Regions from separate parts of the Xanthobacter sp. ZOL 2024 genome, predicted to be linked through region 2. Evidence: predicted binding sites of a transcription regulator. Region 2 holds the regulator's gene; each other region holds the start of a gene.
What was found. Region 2 encodes LexA, which represses DNA repair genes until DNA is damaged. Its sites were predicted from a motif close to TGTTCNNNNTGTGTTCNG; they were not measured.
Positions count from the first base shown of each region.

Region 1: a site for LexA is predicted at 2,067-2,084, ahead of ssb (single-stranded DNA-binding protein). Genes of this name have one in related genera too.
Region 3: a site for LexA is predicted at 2,556-2,573, ahead of ACU4E7_RS12005 (YifB family Mg chelatase-like AAA ATPase). Genes of this name have one in related genera too.

Region 1 is NZ_CM128808.1:3,399,377-3,404,275, forward strand. Features, by position in the region: gene uvrA (excinuclease ABC subunit UvrA) at 1-1,827, opposite strand, end outside; gene ACU4E7_RS15530 (hypothetical protein) at 1,868-2,026, opposite strand; gene ssb (single-stranded DNA-binding protein) at 2,321-2,872, shown strand; gene gyrA (DNA gyrase subunit A) at 3,294-4,899, shown strand, end outside.
Region 2 is NZ_CM128808.1:3,919,765-3,924,663, reverse strand. Features, by position in the region: gene ACU4E7_RS18000 (ComEC/Rec2 family competence protein) at 1-1,844, shown strand, start outside; gene lexA (transcriptional repressor LexA) at 1,848-2,561, opposite strand; gene ACU4E7_RS17990 (molybdopterin molybdotransferase MoeA) at 2,731-3,945, opposite strand; gene moaC (cyclic pyranopterin monophosphate synthase MoaC) at 3,980-4,459, opposite strand; gene ACU4E7_RS17980 (DUF2147 domain-containing protein) at 4,567-4,899, opposite strand, start outside.
Region 3 is NZ_CM128808.1:2,611,275-2,616,173, reverse strand. Features, by position in the region: gene ACU4E7_RS12020 (polyhydroxyalkanoic acid system family protein) at 1-311, shown strand, start outside; gene ACU4E7_RS12015 (class I SAM-dependent methyltransferase) at 315-1,097, opposite strand; gene ACU4E7_RS12010 (MFS transporter) at 1,165-2,430, opposite strand; gene ACU4E7_RS12005 (YifB family Mg chelatase-like AAA ATPase) at 2,634-4,166, shown strand; gene ACU4E7_RS12000 (hypothetical protein) at 4,273-4,863, opposite strand.

The DNA of each region.
Region 1 (4,899 bases), 520 kb from region 2:
CGCCGGCGTGCCCTGGGCGACGATGCGCCCGCCGTGGATGCCGGCGCCGGGGCCCACGTCCACCACGTAATCGGCGGCGAGGATGGCATCCTCGTCATGCTCCACCACGATCACCGTGTTGCCGAGATCGCGCAGGTGCTTCAGCGTCTCCAGCAGGCGGGTGTTGTCGCGCTGGTGCAGGCCGATGGAAGGCTCGTCCAGCACGTAGAGCACGCCGGTGAGGCCGGAGCCGATCTGCGAGGCGAGGCGGATGCGCTGGCTCTCGCCGCCGGACAGGGTGCCGGAGGAGCGGGCGAGGGTGAGGTATTCCAGTCCCACGTCCAGCAGGAACCGCAGGCGCTCGCGGATTTCCTTGAGGATACGGCCGGCAATCTCATTCTGCTTGGCGGTGAGTTCGGCGGGCAGCGCCTCGAACCACTGCGCCGCCGCCTTCACCGACAATGCGGCGGCTTCGCCGATGTGCCGGCCGGCCACCTTCACCGCCAGCGCCTCCGGCTTCAGGCGGTAGCCGCCGCAGGCCTGGCACGGCACGGTGGAGAAATATTTGGAGATCTCTTCCCGCGCCCAGTCGCTGTCGGTCTCCTTCCACCGTCGGTCGAGGTTACGCACCACCCCTTCAAAGGACTTCTCGGTCTCGTAGGCGCGCATGCCGTCATTGTAGGCGAAGGTGATCTTTTCGCCCTCCGAACCATAGAGCAGCACCTGCTGCGCCTTTTCAGGCAGGTCGCACCACGGCACCGAGAGGGCGAAGTGATAGTGCTTGGCTAGCGCATCGAGGGTCTGGCCATAATAGGGCGAGGTGGACTTGGCCCAGGGGGCGATGGCGCCCTGCTTCAAGGAGCGCATCTTGTCCGGCACCACCAGGTCGGGGTCGATGGTCTGCTCGACGCCCAGGCCGTCACACGCCGGGCAGGCGCCCACGGGATTGTTGAAGGAGAACAGCCGCGGCTCGATCTCGGGAATGGTGAAGCCGGAGACCGGGCAGGCGAATTTCTCCGAGAACAGGATGCGGCGCGGCGCGCCGGTCTCGTCCTTCTCGTCGGCGAACTCAGCAATGGCGATGCCGTCGGCCAGGCCCAAGGCGGTCTCGAAGCTGTCGGCCAGGCGCTGGGCGAGATCGGGCCGCACGACGATGCGGTCCACCACCACGTCGATGTCGTGCTTGAATTTCTTGTCGAGGGCGGGGGCGTCGGCGATCTCGTAGAAGGTGCCGTCGACCTTTACCCGCTGAAAGCCCTTCTTCATCCACTCGGCGAGTTCCTTGCGATACTCGCCCTTTCGCCCGCGCACCACTGGGGCGAGGATGAACAGCCGCGCACCCTCGGGCAGGGCGAGGGTGCGGTCCACCATCTGCGAGACGGTCTGGCTCTCGATGGGCAGGCCCGTGGCCGGCGAGTAGGGCACGCCGGTGCGCGCCCACAACAGGCGCATGTAATCGTAGATCTCGGTCACCGTGCCCACGGTGGAGCGCGGGTTCTTGGAGGTGGTCTTCTGCTCGATGGAGATGGCGGGCGAGAGGCCGTCGATCTGGTCCACGTCCGGCTTCTGCATCATCTCCAGGAACTGGCGTGCATAGGCCGAGAGGCTCTCCACGTAGCGGCGCTGGCCCTCTGCATAGATGGTGTCGAAGGCGAGCGAGCTCTTGCCGGAGCCCGACAGGCCGGTGAACACCACCAGTGCGTCCCGCGGCACCTCGAGATCCACATTCTTCAGATTGTGTTCGCGGGCGCCGCGAATGGAGAGGGTCCGGGCGTCCCGCCGCGGTGCATCGGGGGTGGGCGTTGCGAGCGCGGGCAAGGTCCGCGAGGAGGAGGCGCGATCCGACATGAATTCCAGCCACGCGCGGCCAGGAGCCAGCGCGAGATGATCAGGGCAGGGGGAAGGCCGCCGCGCGTGCCGGGCACGCGCCTGCAGCGGTGACGAGAACAGCGAAAAGACGAACAGAACCACCGGCATTCCTGCCGCCGCTCACCCCATCGCCCGGCGTGACGATGGCAGCAAACAGCCAAGCTGCGTGGTCGCTCATGGTCATGCTCCAAATGTAGCGACGTGCGTGCGATGCGGTAGAGAACATAATAAGAACTTTGGTGCCGTGCGAGTCAAAAATTCGGGCACGCCGGGAAAAACACGCTTGTCGCGGTCATGGGGAGGAGATAGAACGGATGTAGAACATTTGGCGGGGCTTGGTGGTGTCCGGCAGCTGTGGAGTGCCTCTTTGCAGTGGACAACGCGGCGGGGCGCTCGCATGTGGCGTCGGGCCGGCTAGGGTGCGCGGCGAATGGGCGCCGCTCCGGTGGGCGCATGGAGAAGGAGGCGGGCGATGGCCGGCAGCGTCAACAAGGTGATCCTGATCGGCAATCTCGGCCGTGATCCGGAAGTGCGCACGTTCCAAAGCGGTGGGCGTGTCTGCAACCTGCGCATCGCCACCTCCGAGAGCTGGCGCGACAAGGCCACCGGCGAGCGCAAGGATCGCACCGAATGGCATGCGGTGACCATCTACAGCGAGAATCTGGTCAATGTGGCCGAGCGGTTCCTGAAGAAGGGCTCCAAGGTCTATATCGAGGGGCAGCTCGAGACCCGCAAATATGAGAAGGATGGGCGGGACGTCTACACCACCGAGGTGGTGCTGCGGCCGTTCCGCGGTGAGCTTACCCTGCTCGATGGCCGCTCCGGCGGCGAGAGCTCCGAGGACTACAGCGGCGGCTCCGATTTCGGCGCGCAGAGCCCCATGGGTGGGGGCAGTGGCGGGTTCGGTGGCGGCGGCTACGGCGGGGGTGGTGGCCGGCGTTCGGGTCCGTCCGGCGGTGGCGCGGCGGGCTCGTCCGGCGGTGGGCGTCCTTCCAATGATCTCGACGACGAAATCCCCTTCTGAGAACGGCTCCGGCGCTTCGTGTCGGGTGTTTGAGTGACGGCGGACATTCGTGTCCGCCGGACGAGTGTGTCGCGGGTCGGCGGGTGCGTCTGCTGACGGGCAACGACGGTGGCTGCGGGTGCCTTCGAGGGTGGTGCGCCGGGGCTCCGAGTGGTGAGGTCGCGGGTGCAGCGACTGGCGCGGCAGGTGCTTGTGGTGGTCTGAGGGGTGCCGTGAGCGCCTTGCGCGGGTCGCGATTGGATGCGCGGACGAGGGCCTGTGACGCAAAACGGACAAGATGTCTGCGCGAGGGTCGGGCTGATCCTCATAACATATTGAAATACAACGTTAAAAAATAATCCTTGCGCTGGGGTTTCGCTGGCGTCCGGAGGGTGAATCGGCTACAAGTCAACAACTCCAATCGCCATGAAGGTGTTGACTTTTGGCCGAGCCCGAGACGCCGAAGTCCGGAGGCGAGCCGCCCTCGGACATCACGCCAGTTTCCATCACCGAGGAGCTGTCGCGCTCCTATCTTGACTATGCGATGAGCGTCATTGTCGCTCGCGCGTTGCCGGACGTGCGCGACGGCCTGAAGCCGGTGCATCGCCGCATCCTGTTTTCCATGTCGGAGAACGGCTACGAGTGGAATAAGTCCTACCGCAAGTCGGCGCGCGTGGTGGGCGATGTCATCGGTAAATACCACCCCCACGGTGATCAGTCGGTCTATGACGCGTTGGTGCGCATGGCCCAGGACTTCGCCATGCGGGTGCCGCTGGTGGATGGCCAGGGCAATTTCGGTTCGGTGGACGGCGATGCTCCGGCCGCCATGCGCTACACCGAGGTGCGGCTCGAAAAAGTCACCAATGCGCTGCTCGACGATCTCGACAAGGAGACCGTCGACTTTCAGGAAAACTACGACAGCAGCGAGCACGAGCCGAGCGTTCTGCCGGCCAAGTTCCCGAATCTGTTGGTCAATGGTGCCGGCGGCATCGCTGTCGGCATGGCCACCAACATCCCGCCCCATAATCTGGGCGAGGTGATCGACGCGACGATCGCCCTGATCGACGATCCGGCGCTGACGCCGGAGGCGCTGCTGGATATCCTGCCGGGCCCCGATTTCCCCACCGGTGCGCTCATTCTGGGTCGCAGCGGCATCCGCCAGGCCTATCTCACCGGGCGTGGCTCAATCCTGATGCGTGCCAAGGTGGCCATCGAGAGCCTGCGCAAGGATCGCGAAGCGCTCATCGTCACCGAGATTCCCTATCAGGTGAACAAGGCGACCATGATCGAGAAGATCGCCGAACTGGTGCGCGATAAGCGCATCGAAGGCATCTCCGAGATCCGCGACGAGAGCGATCGCGACGGCCTGCGGGTGGTGATCGAGGTCAAGCGCGACGCCCAGGCGGACGTGGTGCTCAACAACCTCTACCGCCAGACCCTGCTGCAGACGTCGTTCGGCGTGAACATGGTGGCGCTGTCGGGTGGCAAGCCCGGGGTGCTGGCGCTGCACGACATTCTGACGGCGTTCGTGGCCTTCCGCGAGGAAGTGGTCAGCCGCCGCACCAAGTTCCTGCTGCGCAAGGCGCGCGATCGCGCCCATGTGTTGGTGGGCCTCGCCATCGCGGTCGCCAATATCGACGAGGTCATCCGCCTCATCCGTACCGCGCCGGACCCGTCGAGCGCCCGTGACTCGCTCATGGGTCGCGACTGGCCGGCCAAGGACATGGCACCCCTGATCGCGCTGATCGCCGATCCCCGCCACAAGCTCAATGCGGACGGCACCTATCGGCTATCATTGGAGCAGGCCCGCGCCATCCTCGATCTGCGCCTGCAACGGCTCACGGCGCTGGGCCGCGACGAGATCGCCGACGAGTTGGACAAGCTGGCGGCCGAGATCGCCGACTATCTGGACATCCTCGCCAGCCGGCCGCGTATGCGCGGCATCATTCGCGACGAGCTGCTCGCCATCAAGGCGGAGTTCGACAACCCGCGCCGCACCGAGATCATCGAGAATTTCGGCGATCTCGATGACGAGGATCTGATCCAGC
Region 2 (4,899 bases):
TGCGCCTCACCGGCTATGTGGAACAGGTGGAGCGGCGCCCGAAAAGCGACCGCATCCTGCTGCGACTCGATCCCGGCCCGGTGAAGGGCCTGGCGACGCCGCCGGAGCTGGTGCGCCTGTCGCTGCGCAAGGGCACGGCGCCGAAGGTGGGCGACCATGTGTCCCAGCTGGCGCGGCTGTTGCCCCCGCTGGAGGCGGCCCAGCCCGGCGCTCACGATTTCGGACGGGCACCCTGGTTTCGCGGCATCGGCGCTATCGGATTCGGCCTGGGGCGGCCCCAGCTGCTGCCCGGAGCCGACCCGCCCCTCAACGTGCGGCTCGCCATGATCGTTTCCGACGTCCGTGCGGCCTTCGCCCGACGCATCGACGCCAGCCTGCAGGGTACGCCGGCGGCCATCGCCGTCGCCCTGGTGGCCGGAGACCGCACCGCCATCGCGCCCCAGGTGGAAGAGAGCATGAGGGTGTCGGGCCTCACCCACATTCTCTCCATCTCCGGCCTCCACATGGCGCTGGTGGCGGGGACCCTGTTCGCGCTGGCGCGTGGTGCCCTCGCCCTGGTGCCCGGCCTGGCGCTGCGCTGGCCTATCAAGGGCACTGCCGCGCTGATGGCGCTGGTGGGCAGCGCCGGCTATCTCATCCTGTCCGGCAACGAGGTGCCGGCCCAGCGCTCGTTCGTGATGACGGCGCTGGTGCTCGGCGGCGTGCTGGTGGGGCGCCGCGCCCTCACCCTGCGCACCGTGGCGGTGGCCGCCCTGCTGGTGCTCGGGCTGACACCGGAAGCGGTGCTGGAACCGGGCACCCAGATGTCTTTCGCCGCCACTCTGGCGCTGGTTGCCGCCTATGAGCGGTTCCAGCCTCTGCGCGCCATGCCCCAGCCCGAAAGCCGGACCGGGCGCCTGGCCATGGCCCCGCTGGTGTTCCTCGCCGGCATCGCCGTCACCTCCCTGGTGGCCGGGCTCGCCAGCGGTCCCTATGGCGCCTACCACTTCCAGCGGGTGGCGCCCTATGGCCTGCTCGCCAACCTGCTGGCCATGCCCGCGGTTTCGCTCCTGGTCATGCCCTTCGGTCTCGTCGGCGTGCTGCTGATGCCGTTTGGCTGGGATCAACTGGCCTGGCCGGTGATGGGCAAGGGTATCGAGATCATGGTCGGGGTGTCCGACTGGATTGCCAGCCTGCCCGGCGCCGACGCCCGCTTCGATGGTGTCCGCACCGCTACGGTCGTCTGGTTCACCCTGGCGCTCCTCACGCTCTGCCTGCTCCGCGGCGTCTTGAGCCTCATCGCCGCGCCGCTGCTGGCGCTTGCGGTGGCCTCCAGCGGCCCGCCACCGCGACCGGATGTCCTGATCGCCACCAATGCCGCCACCGTCGCCGTGCGGGGACCGGACGGCCGCCTCGCCATCCTCGGCGCCAGCCGCGCCCGGCTGGTGGCGGAGCAATGGCTCGAGCGGGAAGGGGATCCGCGCACAGCCCGCGACCGCGACCTCGCCCGCTTCTACCGCTGTGATGGTCTGGGTTGCACCGCGCCGCTGCCACAGGGCGGCACAATCGCCGTTTCCACAACGCCGCAGAGCCTCGCAGCCGATTGCATGAACGCCCGCATCGTCGTCACCCGGGACACGCCGCCGGCCGGATGCCCGGCCCGCGTGCTGACGCCGGAGAGCCTCGCGGCCACCGGCACGCTGACCTTTCATGTGGAAGACGGGCAACTGCGCGAGGTGCCGACCCGCTCCCCGCAGTACGACCGGCCGTGGACGCGCACGGCGGTGCCCTTTCCAGATCCCTCCCGCGCGCCACAAACGCCTGCGCCCGCCGATCGCAGCGCCGACGACGCAGCAGAAGAATGAACGTCAGTAACGCCGCATCAAACCGATGAGCCGCCCCTGGATCCGCACCCGATCCGGACCGAAGATGCGTGTCTCATAGGCCGGGTTGGCGGCCTCCAGGGCAATGGAGGCGCCCTTTTTTCGCAGCCGCTTCAGGGTTGCTTCCTCGTCGTCCACCAGCGCCACCACGATGTCGCCGGTGTCGGCGGTGTCGCACTTGCGGATCAGCACCGTGTCGCCATCCAGGATGCCGGCTTCGATCATGCTGTCGCCGCGCACCTCCAAAGCGAAATGCTCGCCGGTGCCCAGCATCTCCGGTGGCACGTTCAAAGTGGCGTTGCGGCTCTGGATGGCGGAAATGGGCGTGCCGGCCGCGATCCGGCCCATGACGGGGACGGCGACGGTCTGCCCCGCCTCCTCCTCGTCTTCCACCGTCGGGCGCACCTTGCCCAGGCTGCCTTCGATCACCGCAGGGGAGAAGCCGCGATTGGCGCCACGGGGCACGGTGAGGCCTGGGGCGACACTGTCCGGCAACCGCACCACCTCCAGCGCCCGCGCGCGATTGGGCAGGCGACGGATGAAGCCCCGCTCCTCAAGGGCGGTGATGAGCCGATGGATGCCAGACTTCGACCGCAGGTCGAGCGCATCCTTCATCTCGTCGAAGGAGGGCGGAACGCCAGTTTCCTTCAATCGTTCATGAATGAAGCGAAGCAGGTCATATTGCTTCCGCGTCAGCATCTCGCGCCCCCAATTACGGTGCGGTCTGCTGCAGGAGCGCGCACCCGTTCCAGCCCGGACGGGGCACGCCATGTTCTGCAGCCGAGCCGCAACCCGCGAAACAAATCATGAACAGTTTTCTATCTGTTCCTTTTGTGTTCCGCAAGGGTGAAGATCCGATTAAAGCGGCCTAATCCTCGAAAGGAATGATCTCACAGGGGTCGCCCGCCTGCCCGGCGGGGGCGAAAGGGGGGCGCACCAGGAGGCAATCCGCCGCCGAGAGAACGCTGAGCATGGCGCTGTCCTGCGAGGCGAAGGGCGTCACCCGCACCGAGCCATCCGGATCGTGCGCCATCCGCGCGCGCATGAAGTCGCGGCGCATGTCGTTGGCCGGCACCGCCACCGCCAGCCGGGCAGGAGCGGTTGCGGCAGCGGCCGCGCTGTCACCCTGCATGGCCCGCACCAGGGGTTCCAGGAACAGCAACGCGCAGACGTGGGAGGAAACCGGGTTGCCCGGCAGGCCCAGGCACCGCACGCCCTCGCGGCTGCCGAACATGAGTGGCTTGCCCGGGCGCAGGGCGATCTTGTGCACGAAGAGTTCCACCCCTTCCGCACGCAGCGCCGGCGCCATCAGATCGTGATCTCCCACCGAAGCACCGCCGGACGACACCAGAAGATCAAAGGCGCCGCCCAGGGCGCCGGCCACCACCGCGCGGATGGCCTCCAGGTCGTCGCCCACCAGCCCAAGGTCGGTCACCTCCGCGCCAGCGCGCCGGGCCAGGGCCGCGAGGCCGAATGCGTTCGACACCACCACCTCGCTGAGCGCACCGGTAGCATGGCCGGGCAGCACCAGCTCATCGCCGGTCTGAATCAGCGCCACACGCGGACGCCGCGCCACCGGCACGGTGGCGTGGTTCATGGCTGCTGCCAGCATCACGTCACGCCCGGTGAGGCGCCGGCCGGCGCTGAGGCCCGCCCGCCCTTCGGTAAAATCGCAGCCGCGCTTGCGCACGTTGCGCAGCGCCGCTGTCGGTGCCGTGGTGGTCACCGCATCGCCATCACGCGCCGTATTCTCCTGAATCACCACCGTATCGGCACCCTCGGGCACCACCGCGCCGGTGAAGATGCGCACCGCCTGGCCCGGTCCCACCGTGCCCGCGAAGGGCCGGCCGGCGGCCGATTCGCCGATGACGGTGAGGCGGGCGGGGGTCTCGGCGATGTCGGTGCCCCGTACGGCATAGCCATCCATGGCCGACATGTCCGCCGGCGGCTGGGACCGGCGCGCCACAAGGTCGTCGGCGAGCACACGGCCCACCGCCTGGCCCACGGGCACATTTTCTATTCCCAGCAGCGCCGCTGATGCGGTGACGCGGCTCAACGCCTCTTCAACGCTCATCAGGGCCATGATTTTCAATCCTTCTTTTGCCGCCCATGCGCGTTCAGGCGCCGGCCTGCCACAGGCCGCTGCGGCCGCCGGACTTCTCCAGCAGGCGGATGCCGTCGATGCGCATGCCGCGATCCACCGCCTTGGCCATGTCGTAAACGGTGAGGCAGGCCACCGACACGGCGGTGAGCGCCTCCATCTCCACCCCGGTCTGGCCTGCGGTCTTGACCCGCGCGGTCACCCTCAGGCCGGGCAACGCGGCATCCGCCTCCAGCGCCACCTCCACCTTGGAGAGCATCAGCGGATGGCACAGGGGAATGAGATCGGACGTGCGCTTGGCCGCCATGATGCCGGCGATGCGCGAGACGCCGAGGACATCGCCCTTCTTGGCATTGCCGGACAAGATGAGCTCGAGGGTCGCCGCCGCCATCACCACGTGGCCTTCTGCCACCGCCTCGCGGGAGGTGATGGATTTCTCCGACACATCCACCATGCGCGCGGCGCCGTGCTCGTCGAGATGGGTGAGGCTCGCCATGGGAGTGAGGGCTCGCGGGAGGGAATCGTTATATGCAGCCGGGAAGATGGCCCCCCCGGCGCATCCTGTCCACCGCCCCGTGCGCGGCCGAACCGCGCCCATCAGCCTCAGCGCAGCCGCGTCCAGGTCTGCGTCTTGCACAGGGGCGCGATCACACAGCCCCGCAGTTTCAAGCGGTTGTCGCCATCGAGCACGATGCTGCCCGAATAGGTCTTGCCGTCATCCGCATTATAGATGGACCCGCCGGTCCACTCCGATGGCCCGCCGGTGAAGCCGGTGAGAATGGTGAGGCCTTTCAGCGCCCGCCCGCGCAGCCCGGCATTCTGGTTGTGAACATCCTTCAGCGCCGGATCGGCCTTCAACCCCTCCGACGACACCAGCCGCCCGCACAACGCGTTACCGCAATGGGTGATTTCCACCTGTCCACCGCGGGTCGGCGT
Region 3 (4,899 bases), 1.3 Mb from region 2:
TGGCCCAGCCTTTCACCGCCTCGGTGCCCCACCGCCTCGGCCGCGCCGAGGCGACCCGCCGCCTGCAGGCGGGGCTCTCCACCGTGCGCACCCGCTTCGCCCGCCACGTCACTTTGGTGGAGGAGACCTGGACCGGCGACCATCTGGAGTTCCAGATCGTCGTTCTGGGCCAGAAGGCCGCCGGCACCCTCGATGTGGCGGAAGAGGCGGTGCACCTGTCGGTGGAACTGCCGTTCCTGCTGAACCTCATGGCGCAGAAGGCCAAAGCCCTGATCCACAAGGAAGGTCAGCTGCTGCTGGAGAAGAAATAGGGCTCAGGCGGCCTGCGCCACCACCGTCAGCGTGTCGAAGGTGAAGGTGCCGTCGGGCTCGATCTCGAAATGCCGGGCCACATCCGCGCTCGCCCCCTGCTGCAGGGCGCGGATGGCCGACACATAAAGCTCCGGCGTGCGGATGCGCGCCACCCAGGAGGCAAACTCCAGCCGGAGCCGCCGCGGCGTCACCGCCTCCAGCGCGAAGCCGGCCGCCCGCAGGCGCTGCTCCCATTCAGCCCGGGAGAAATCCCGGCCGTGGGAGGGATCACGCAGCAATTCGACGGTCTGCAGAAAGCTGTCGGCCGCTGGCCAGTCCGGCGCCATCACATCCATGAACACCGCCCGTCCGCCCTCTTTCAGCACCCGCCGCGCCTCGGCGAGGCCCGCCTCCAGGCTGCGCCAATGGTGGGCGCTGTAGCGCGAGGCCACGGCATCGAAGGCGGCATCGGGAAACGGCAGGCTCTCGGCCACACCCTGGGTGGTGGTGATGTTGGCAAGGCCCCGCCGCGCGGCCTCGCCCCGCACCGCCGCCAGCATGGCGTCGGACAGGTCATAGGCCACCACCTCGCCCGCGAAAGGCGCGGCGGTGAAGCTCACATGGCCGCCGCCGCAGCCCAGATCCAGCAGGCGGGCCGGCTGCTCGCGCTGCATCAGCGCGGCGAAGGCCTCGAGATCAGCACCCTGGGCGTGCACGGCGCTCGCCACATAAGCCGCGGCCTGCGGCCCGAACTGCTGCGCCACCAGATCCTGCACGTTGACGCTGCGTTTGGCTTCGGCGGTCATGGCGTCCTCCCTGTGGTTCGTGCCCCTGGGTGGCAGATCCACCGGCGCGGAGCAAGATCACGATCGGTCAGGACGCGGCGCGATCGCGGTCGGGATGGTGGAAGAGAAGCACCAGCACCACCGAGGAGGCCCCCAGCGCCGCCATCAGCAGGAAGCCGTCGGCGAACGAGCCGCGCAGATGCAGCACCCAGCCGGTGAGCGCCGGCGCCAGGAAGCCGGCCAGCGCGAAGCCGAAATCCATGATGCCGAGGGCGGTGGCCGCCCGCTGCGGCACGATATCCACATTCACCGCATAATAGGCCGCGTTGGCCCCCATGGAGGCCGCCACCGCCACGGTGATGCAGGCCACCGCCACCGGCAGGCTCACCCCGAACGCCACCGGCAGCACCGCCAGCGCGGCGATGAACTGGGTGCCGGCAATGAGGTAGGAGCGCGCCACCCGCAGCCGCCCCGTCGTCTTCAACAGGTGATCGGACCAATGGCCCAGCGCCCACAGCACCACCGCCGCCGCCAGCCACGGCAGTACGGTGAAGGCGCCCACGGTGGTGAGATCCAGCCCATAGGCCTGGTGCAGGTAGCTCGGCAGCCAGGTCATGAAGAAGAACAGGAAATAGCCGAACACGAAGAAGGCCCAGTAATTCACCACCAGGGTCGGATTGGTGAGCAGCACCCGCACCACCCCGCCCCCGCCCGCATGGCCGGCAGGGGCCGCCGGCGCGCCGGCGCGGATGCGGGCCAGTTCCTCCGCATTCACATGGCGCGACTGGGCCGGATCATTGCGGAACAGCATCACCCAGAGCGGCACCCAGGCCACCGAGATGAGGAACAGCACGCCGAAGGTCCAGCGCCAGTCGAGCACCGCCAGCAGCTGCGTGACGATGGGCCCGCCGATGGCCAGCGCCAACGGTACCGAGACCAGCGCATAAGCCAGCGCGCGCGCCTGCTCCTGGGGCGGCAGCCAGCGGCTCACCGCGCCGGTGAGGGCGGGAAAGTTCGGCCCCTCGGCCACCCCCAGCAGCACCCGTGCCGCATAAAGGGCGGCAAAGCCGGTGGCCGCCCCCGTGAGGCCGATGGAGAGGCTCCACAGCACCGCCGCCACCGCCAGCACGATGCGCGCGCCCCAGCGGTCTACGGCAAAGCCGCTGAGCAGGGTGGTGATGGCATAGCCGAGGCCGAAGGCGCCGAGGATGGTGCCGGCATCGAACTTCGACAGGCCGAGGGATTGCTCCATCAGCGGAATGGCATAGGCGATGGCCGCCCGGTCGATATAGTTCACCACCGTGATGGCGAACAGCAACAGCACCACCACGAACCGGAACCGCGTCGCCGCCATTGTCCGCCCTCCTCGTCCCGCGCGCCTCCAGGTCGCCTCCAGGTCTGGCAGCCCGCCGCGGCGGCTTCAAGCGCCAATTGCCGAATATCGGCGACGGCCACGCCGGTGCGGCGGGGGGACGCCAACGTTCCCATTTCGTTCTTGCGCGCAACGGGACCCTCGGCTAGGCTTTTTGCAATCCACGGCTGAACAGGGGGCCAGCGGTGATCCAGCGGGTGGCGACGGTGGCGTTCGCGGGGGTGGAGGCGCGCCCGGTGGATGTGCAGGTGCACGTGGCCTCCGGCCTGCCTGCCTTCACCATCGTCGGCCTGCCCGACAAGGCGGTGAGCGAGGCCCGGGAACGGGTGCGCGCGGCCCTGATCGCCTCAGGGCTCGCGCTGCCGGCGCGGCGCATCACCATCAACCTCGCCCCCGCCGACCTGCCCAAGGAAGGCTCCCATTATGACCTGCCCATCGCCTTGGGGCTGATGGCCGCCATCGGCGCCATTCCGGCCGATGCGCTGCTGGGCTTCACGGTGGTGGGGGAGCTTGCCCTCGATGGCACCATCGCCGCGGTGGCGGGGGTGCTGCCCGCCGCCATCGGCGCCAACGCCCGTGGCCATGGCCTCATCTGCCCCGCGCCCTGCGGCGCCGAGGCCGCCTGGGCCAGCCCCGAGATGGAGATCCTGGCCCCCGACTCCCTGATCCAGCTTGCCAACCATATGAGCGGACGACAGCTGATGACCCGCCCCGAGCCGCGCATGAAGGAGAGCGGGGCCATCGCCCTCGACCTCAGGGACGTGAAGGGTCAGGAGACCGCCAAGCGGGCGCTGGAGGTGGCCGCGGCCGGTGGACACAATCTCCTGTTCATCGGCCCGCCGGGCGCCGGCAAATCCATGCTGGCCCAGCGTCTGCCCTCCATCCTGCCAGCCTTGTCACCGGCGGAGATGCTGGATGTTTCCATGATCGCCTCGGTGGCGGGCGCCATCGACGACGGGGCGCTGGTGAGCCGGCGGCCGTTCCGCGCGCCCCATCACTCCGCCAGCATGGCCGCCATGGTGGGCGGCGGCGCCAAGGCGCGGCCGGGGGAGGTCTCGCTGGCCCACAACGGCGTGCTGTTCCTCGACGAACTGCCGGAATTCTCGCCCCAGGTGCTCGATTCCCTGCGCCAGCCGCTGGAGAGCGGCGAAGTGCTCATCGCCCGCGCCAACCATCGGGTGACCTATCCGGCCCGCTTCCAGCTGATCGCCGCCATGAACCCGTGCCGCTGCGGGCGGGCGGGGGAACCGGGCTACACCTGCAAGCGGGGCCCGCGCTGCGCCGATGAATATCAGGCCCGCCTGTCCGGCCCCTTCCTCGACCGCATCGACCTTCATCTGGAGGTGCCGGCGGTGAGCGCCTCCGACCTGGTGCTGCCCACCCCCACCGAAGGCTCGCGGGAGGTGGGGGCGCGGGTGGCCATGGCCCGGGAGATCCAGCGCGAGCGCTACATCGCTTTGGGTCGGCCGGACGTGCGCACCAATGCGGAGGCCTCCGGCCCCCTGCTGGAAGAGGTGGCGACGCCCGACGCCGCGGGGGCGACCCTGCTGCGCGACGCCGCCGATGCCATGCGCCTCACCGCCCGCGGCTATCACCGCGTGCTGAAGGTGGCCCGCACCCTGGCCGATCTCGACGGCGCCGATGGCGTGGGGCGCCGCCATCTGGCGGAGGCCCTCGCCTATCGCGCGGCGGCTGAACGCCCGCGCGCCGCTGCATAGTGCGGGCGCCCTGGAGGCGTCGGGCACCCCCCGCAGACCTCCGCTGCCTCCGGGCGCCGAGCGTGCGCCGGAGGCAGGGATGACACGGCTGAGCGGGTGCGCCCGCTCACTCGGCGTTGATGGCGATGCCTTCCAGATAGCTGATCTGGGACAGGTCGCCCGGCTCCACCTGCTGCAGATCCGCCAGAACCTTGGGGTCCACCGCGCGCATGGTCCGCACGCCGCCTTCCGGCCCCTCGAAGGTCACGGTGCCGGCCTGCTTGTTCACGTCCACGAAGATGGTGGTCAGCGTCACCGCACGCACGCCGAAGCCTTCCGGCCAGCCCGGCAGGCCGTCGTTGATGGCCACCTCGCTCAGAACCTCGCCGGGCGTGCCCTGGCGGGCCTTGCCAAGGCCAGTGACCACGCCGGGCACCACGCGGATGAGCAGACGCTGGCCGTTCTGGAAGGCGCTCAGGTCCCCGACGATCAGCGGCGCGATCACCGCCCAGCGCCGGCCATTGGGCAGTTCCAGCACCACCCGCCGGGTGGCGGGATCGGCGGAGACGAACTGCGCCCGGAACACCCGCACCGGCACCGTGCCCACGCCGGCGATGGTCACCTGCTCCACCGCCGTGGGCTGCGGCTGCGCGCTCGCCTCATGGACGCCCGTGACCACCAGCGCGGCCAGTGCCGCCGCGACAAGACGTGCCTTCATCTCTTCCCCCAATGCCGCGAGCGCAGAGGCGCAGCG